One region of the Chryseobacterium sp. X308 genome, then DNA from elsewhere that is predicted to be linked to it. Evidence: riboswitches for the same ligand, from Rfam matches in the RefSeq annotation. Region 1 holds a riboswitch; the other holds the start of a gene.

Region 1 (3,425 bases):
AATAATAACAGGAATTTTATGAGTAAGCTTCATATTGACAGCATAACCAAGTCTTTTAAAGATAATAATATCCTGCGGGATATTTATTTAGGATGTGAAACCGGAAAGATTATTGGAATTCTGGGCAGAAATGGTGCCGGAAAATCAACATTATTAAAAATTATTTTTGGAACTGTCAGTAGTGATACCCAGTTTATAAGATACAATGACAAAGTTCTGAAAAGCATTTCCGATAGAAAAAACAGAATTGCTTACCTGCCACAGGATATTTTCTTACCGAAGTACAATACCATTAAAACCTTAATTCCTCTTTTTTGCAATAAGAAAAATACAGATCTATTATTGACTTCAGATCTGATCCGTCCTTTTTTGTCAGAAAAACCTAAAAATCTTTCCCGAGGTGAACAGAGAGTCATTGAAGCTTTAATGACAATTTATTCTGAAGCTGATTTTGTTTTACTGGACGAACCTTTCCATAGCCTTTCTCCGAAAATTTCTGCAGCATTGAAAGCTGCAATCATTGAACAGTCTGCGTATAAGGGATTCATTATTTCTGATCATAATTATCAGGAAGTTCTTGATATTTCACACCAAATATTTCTTCTGCGTGAAGGCTATCTGAAACAAATACAAGATTTAAAAGAACTGCAACGGTATAATTATCTTCCGAAAAGCATTTAATTTATATATTTGAGGGATCAAAAAAATTTCATGATGACTTTCATAAACAAAGCATTCTATTTATCTGCTTTCAGTATCTTATCTGTTGTCTTTGTAAAAGGACAGACTAAAGTTCCTTTTGGAGTGGTAAAAGCTGAGGAAGGATATGCCAACGTACGCGTACATAAAGACGACTACCGAAAAATTGTAGATAAGATCCGTATGCGCAAAGGTGATGTATTTGTTTATGTAAAGCCGGCTCCGGGAGAAACGGAATGGATCTGGATCAAATATCCCGAAAAACAGGATGACGACAAACCTTTTGTGCGTTATGAAACTCTGGATAAAGAAGGAATGGTGAATAAAGGACGTATTGCCTATGTGGACCAGCTTCCCGCCTATACTCCATCCAAATCTAAAAACGGAAGATCTTTGATTTTTACCGACAATTCCGATCCTAAAATCCCTACTGCCCAAAGAAGCAAAGTAGTGATTGATATTTACCCTTCCAATGCAGGTTACCGTAAAAAGGAAAAAGATGCAGATGGAAAAATTCTTACGATTGATAAAGTAAAACCATGGGGAATTGGTAATGACCTTCCTGAAGGAATGACCGAAATCAAATCCATCAGAGTGCAGCAGCCCGGAAGAGGCTCTGTTTTTGTAAGGGAAGCCATCAAAAACATGTTCCAGCCTACCATGGATTTTGAGAACATCGGGGTAACTTCTCTCGACAATGATAATATTTTCCTTTATATGATCAATGGTTCAGGGGAAAACAGATATACAACACTCTGGACAATTAAGAAGGGAAGAGTAATCAGTCAGATTATTTATCATAATCCGGAATAAATTCATTATTTTTGCATTCGAAAAGTTTTTACGCTTATTCATCACAGAAATTGGTTCTGCATCACTGCAGATTAAAAGGGAACCGTGTGAAAATCACGGACTGTCGCGCAACTGTAAAGTAACTGAAGTCTTTATCAAAGATCCACTGTGCGAGGCATGGGAAGGAGATAAATGATGTTACAAGTCAGGAGACCTGCCTTTTTCTTAAACATGTAACTTTCGCGATTTGAAGTTGTATTGATCTGATGGATTGTTTCAGGAATTCTATAAGTTCCTGTCATTATTCTGTTGTTTTAGTATCCTTTCATTTCGCTTTAATTAATAATGATATATGACTACAGAAGAAAGAATTGAAGCATCCGAAACCAGAATCTTTAAAGCGGTTTTCCCAAACACAACCAATCATTACGATACCCTTTTTGGAGGTACTGCCATGCAGCTGATGGACGAAGTAGCTTTTATCACCGCAACCCGTTTTGCCAGAAAAAGAGTGGTAACCGTGAGCAGTGATAAGATCGATTTCAAAAAACCTATTCCTGCCGGAACTATTGTGGAACTGATCGGGAAAGTTTCCTACGTGGGAAAAACCAGTATGAAGGTTAATGTTGAAATTTACACTGAACAGATGTACTCCTATGAAAGAGAAAAAGCTATTGTAGGTGATTTTACTTTTGTAGCCATCGACGAATTCAAGAAACCAATCCAGATACTATAAATTATAAAGCTTCGGGCGGCCTTTGGCCGCCCGAAGCTTTAAATATTTTCATTGACATTATTTCAATACCTTTTCTGTTTCCAGACTTCTGTTCAATAAAAGTTCAAAAGCCTCTCCCATTTCGTCTGATGCTCTGCTGATTGCATTTTCAAGCATATTCCGGATCTGTCTTTCCGTCACTCCGGCTTCTGTCCAGCTCTTTCCTGTAGTATGGGAATTTAAAATAAACGGCATAATTCTATCGATTCCACAGGCAAAAATAGCATCCGGTGTTTTCTCTTCCTCAAACTCCAGCCACAGGTTAAAAAATTCTGTACGTAAAGGCTCATCCAGAATTCCAAAGATCTTTTGGGCTGAAGCTTTCTCTCTTTCAAACTTTCCGACCATAGCTTTTTCATCAAAAATAAAAGTGTCTCCGGCTTCTATTTCCACAAGATCATGAATGGAAAGCATTCTTATCACTCTTAGCAAATCAATATCAGCTCGGTTTTTAGCATATGGATAAAGGATCTGGGCAAGAATAATGATCTGCCAGGAATGTTCAGCCGTATTCTCTCTTCGGGAATCGTCTGCATTATAATTTCTTCGTTGTACATTTTTAAGCGCATCTACTGCCAGAATAAAATCTATCTCTTTCTGAATTTTCATCTTACTTTTTATTTCTGTTATATTGATCTGACGGATATACCTTTGTTCTGGTAATCCATTTATTATTGATCTTTTCTTTCGTTATGACCTTTACCTGATCCTCATTGGTCATATCCTCCTCTTTTTCCAGCACTCTCTCCAGCCCTTTGTTCGGAATAACGGCATATTCTGTTGTAAAAATCCTGCAACAACCGGACTTACCGTAGGAAATAAGACGCTTTCGTTTGGCGTCTGTTTCAAAAAAATCAAAACCGTTTGAGCCCAGATCTGTAAGTTCTTCACTTTTTACAAATGCCATTCTTGTAGTATTGAATACATAAACATCATAAGAAGCCGAACTGTAATTTCCCATATTTCCGTTTCTTATCGCTACATCTTCGGTGCCGTCAAAATTAAAATCATCTACAATTACACTACGCTGATCCTTTGAAAGCGGAATCAATTTCCCGCGAACCAGTTTTTGGCCTTGTTCCGCATATACAACAAGATCATCAGAAACAAAAGTCTGTACTTTGCTGTTTTTATGGTCAAACAGTTCCACCGTTCCTTT
Region 2 (3,425 bases), on a different contig from region 1:
GAATGCTGCAGGAGGACTCGTACAGATAGGTTCTATAACAAACGGATATCCGGCTGCAGGCAGAACCATTGTTTCGAATGACGGAACCAAAATATCGTCGTCCGTTACCAATGCCGCAACAGGATTCAATGAAATATCTACTTATGATGTCGCTATGGCCACATGGGTAAACAGAGGCGGGCTTGTACCTACAGGATGGGATGGCAGCGTAAGCTCTACCTGGGGAATGTCGACTGATGGAAATACTATTGTTGGTCTTGGTTTTCTCACCGCAGCGAATGCGCATGCTGTGAAATGGGACGAAGTAAACGGCGTGGTAGATCTGGGAAGTATAGTTCCCGGACGCAGCTCCAGAGCAAACGCAATCAATGCAGCAGGAACAGTGATCGTAGGCTGGCAGGATGAATCAACCGGAACAAGAAGCGGAGCAAAATGGCAGGATGGAGTGGAAAGTTTTATTACAGATAATAATGGGAATCATGTAGGAGAAGCAGGAGGAATTTCTGCTGACGGAAATACAATAATAGGTTCGGCAAATCCTAATCCTTATGTATGGAATGCTGTGAGCGGACTTACTTATATAACGCATCCTAATGCTTCTTTCAGCTTCAAAGGAGGTGCCACCGGGATTTCTGCTGATGGGAAAAAAGTGATCGGGTATTACAGAGCATTTGGGGCTCCTCCCATGTCAGGAGAAGGCTTTATCTGGACCTCTGCCGCCGGGAGAATTAACCTGAATGATTATGCGGCATCTTTAGGAATTGCCACTAATGGAGTAACAATGGGACTTCCTCTTGCGATTTCACAGGACGGAAAGAAAATTGCCGGGTCAGGGACAAATGCTTCAGGGCAGATGATTGCTTTTTACCTGGATACTTCTGAATTTTTATCGGTGAGTGATGCTGTGAAAGAGAAAAACAATACAAGTATCTATCCTAATCCAGTGGCTGACATCCTGTATTTTAAAGGAAAAGGAAAAATAGAGAAAGCAGAAATTTATAATATGGCTGGACAAAAGGTAAAATCATTGGATACTGTAGAAGGACAGATTGATGTTTCATCTCTGTCAAAAGGAGATTATATTTTACAATATTCCGTAAAAGGAGTACAACAGGAGCCTTATAAATTTATTAAAAAATAACATATATAAATAGTAAAGTAGTGGGATGAATGGCTGTTTTCAATATTGAAAGCGGCCGTTCTTTTTTGTGTATATAACAAAAGGATAGCATGTTTTGTATAGAAAAGTCTGATTTTTGGCGAATACATATAAAAAACTATCTTTGCAAAAATTTTGGTTTCCAGTATTTTGGAATGAAAAGGGAATCGGGTGTAACTCCCGGACTGTCCCCGCAACTGTAAATCGCAACACAAGTTTCTGCAAAACGCCACTGTGTAAAAACGGGAAGGAGCAGAATGCGAAAGTCAGGAGACCTGCCAGGATTATAATTAAAAAACATATTGCTTTCGGAGGAAAAGTAAAAAAGTATGGATATAAAAAGATCTTTAGTACTGCTTTTTTCATCTTATGGATGTTTTCTTTTTGGACAAGAGAAAGCCATTGACACTATTTATGTCTTCGATAACCAGATGAACAGGGTGAAACTTTTTCATCCCGTAAAAACAATTACAGCAGAAGATGCTGAAAAAAACTCCAGTAATCTTTCGGAGCTTCTGAGGTTTCAGTCGCAGGTTTTTATTAAAGAAAATGGCCGCGGAGCCGTGTCTTCACCTTCTTTCAGAGGAACTACCGCCCAGCAGACCGCATTCGTATGGAACGGAATTAATATCAATTCTAATTTTTTAGGGCAGGGAGATATCAACAATATTGCTTTGTTCGGCTATGATCAGATCGGTATCAAAGCCGGTGGAGGAAGCGTGGTGTACGGAAGTGGTGCTATCGGGGGAAGTATTCACCTGAATAATACCCTTGATTTTAATAAAGGTTTTCATGGTTCTTTATTTTCTGAAGTGGCTTCTTTTAATACTTATAATAACTTTATAAAAGGTTCTTACAGCAATGATAAGTTCAGTTTTAAAGCCTCCGGAAATTATTCTGTAAGTGAAAATGATTACAAGGTAAGCGATCTGAATTACATCAACAGAAACGGGAATTATTACAATACGACATTCAATATAGGAGCATCCTATAAAATTACAAACGATCATAAGGTTTCGTGGCAAAGCCAGTTTTTTGATTCTTCACAGCATTATCCTGTGTATGAGGAAACGGGAACAAAAACAAAATATACAACTCAAAGCGTAAGAAGTCTTCTTTCGTGGGACTGGAACAAAGCGAAGTTCAGCAATTCCCTTAAAGCAGCCTACACGGAAGAGAATTTTCAGTATTTCGGTTCGCTAAACCAGCCTAAATCCAGTGGAGGAACCGGGAAAAATTATATCTTTAAAAATGATTTTAATTATTTCCTGAACTCAAAATGGAATTTTAATATCATCGGAGAATTTCAGCTTAATAAAGGCGAAGGGTACGAGAGCGGAATATCCAATGTCAGCAGGAATATAGGTTCTGTTTCAGGATTATTGCGGTATTTTGCGACAAAAGACCTGCGTTTTGAAGGAGGGTTCAAAAAAGATTTTGTAGAAGATGTAAAGTCTCCCTTTATGTATTCATTCTCCGGAAAATGGAACGCCGCAAAATGGTATGATCTGAGTATTAACGTATCCAAAAACTTCAGATATCCTTCATTTAATGATATTTATTATGAACCGGGAGGAAATAAAGATCTGAGACCGGAAACCTCTACTCAGGTGGATATGACCAATGAGTTCAAAGCGGGAGATTTCAAACTTACTCTGTCTCCCTATTATATGAATATCACAGATCTTATTGTATGGCTTCCAACGGCTATGGGATACTGGCAGGCATACAATGTCAATAAATCCGAATCTTACGGGCTGGAATCTCAGTTGTCTTTCAGCAAGCAGTGGGGAAATCATAAATTCACAGCCAATGCAGCGTACTATTATGCAAAAGCTATCGATAAAGAAACGAAGATGCAGAGACCTTACGTTCCCATGCACAGGGGAAATGCCGGTATAGATTACGAATATGGTTTTTTCAGGTTTTATGCACAGGGACAGCTGAACGGTGTTACTTATACCACAAGTGATGAAAAGAGATCAGAAGCTATAGATCCTTATTTTCTTTTAAATATGGGAGTTTCTGCCACCTTAGCAAAAAAATATACCTTAGGGTTTAAAGTGAATAATCTAACCAATACCTACTATAAAACCGTTTCCTTCTATCCTTTACCAAAAAGAAACTATAGTGTGTATGCAGCAATAAATTTTTAATAAATTAAAATTGAATAAATTATGAAAATAACTAAACTTTTAACTGTCTTATTTGCAGTTGTACTATTGTTTAATATGTCTTCATGTACAAGTGACTCTGCCGAGTTTGA

The links. Region 1 has a riboswitch for cobalamin ahead of LIV57_RS13100 (acyl-CoA thioesterase). Riboswitches for the same ligand answer to the same signal wherever they lie in the genome.
Region 2: linked by a shared signal. The riboswitch ahead of LIV57_RS14150 (TonB-dependent receptor plug domain-containing protein) and the one ahead of LIV57_RS13100 (acyl-CoA thioesterase) in region 1 are both predicted to bind cobalamin.

The regions. Positions count from the first base shown of each region.
Region 1 is NZ_JAJFZH010000011.1:8,527-11,951, forward strand. Features, by position in the region: gene LIV57_RS13090 (ATP-binding cassette domain-containing protein) at 19-681, shown strand; gene LIV57_RS13095 (hypothetical protein) at 712-1,512, shown strand; cobalamin riboswitch at 1,547-1,728, shown strand; gene LIV57_RS13100 (acyl-CoA thioesterase) at 1,844-2,227, shown strand; gene LIV57_RS13105 (HD domain-containing protein) at 2,285-2,875, opposite strand; gene LIV57_RS13110 (XAC2610-related protein) at 2,877-3,425, opposite strand, start outside.
Region 2 is NZ_JAJFZH010000012.1:113,953-117,377, forward strand. Features, by position in the region: gene LIV57_RS14145 (T9SS type A sorting domain-containing protein) at 1-1,141, shown strand, start outside; cobalamin riboswitch at 1,279-1,457, shown strand; gene LIV57_RS14150 (TonB-dependent receptor plug domain-containing protein) at 1,489-3,315, shown strand; gene LIV57_RS14155 (YncE family protein) at 3,337-3,425, shown strand, end outside.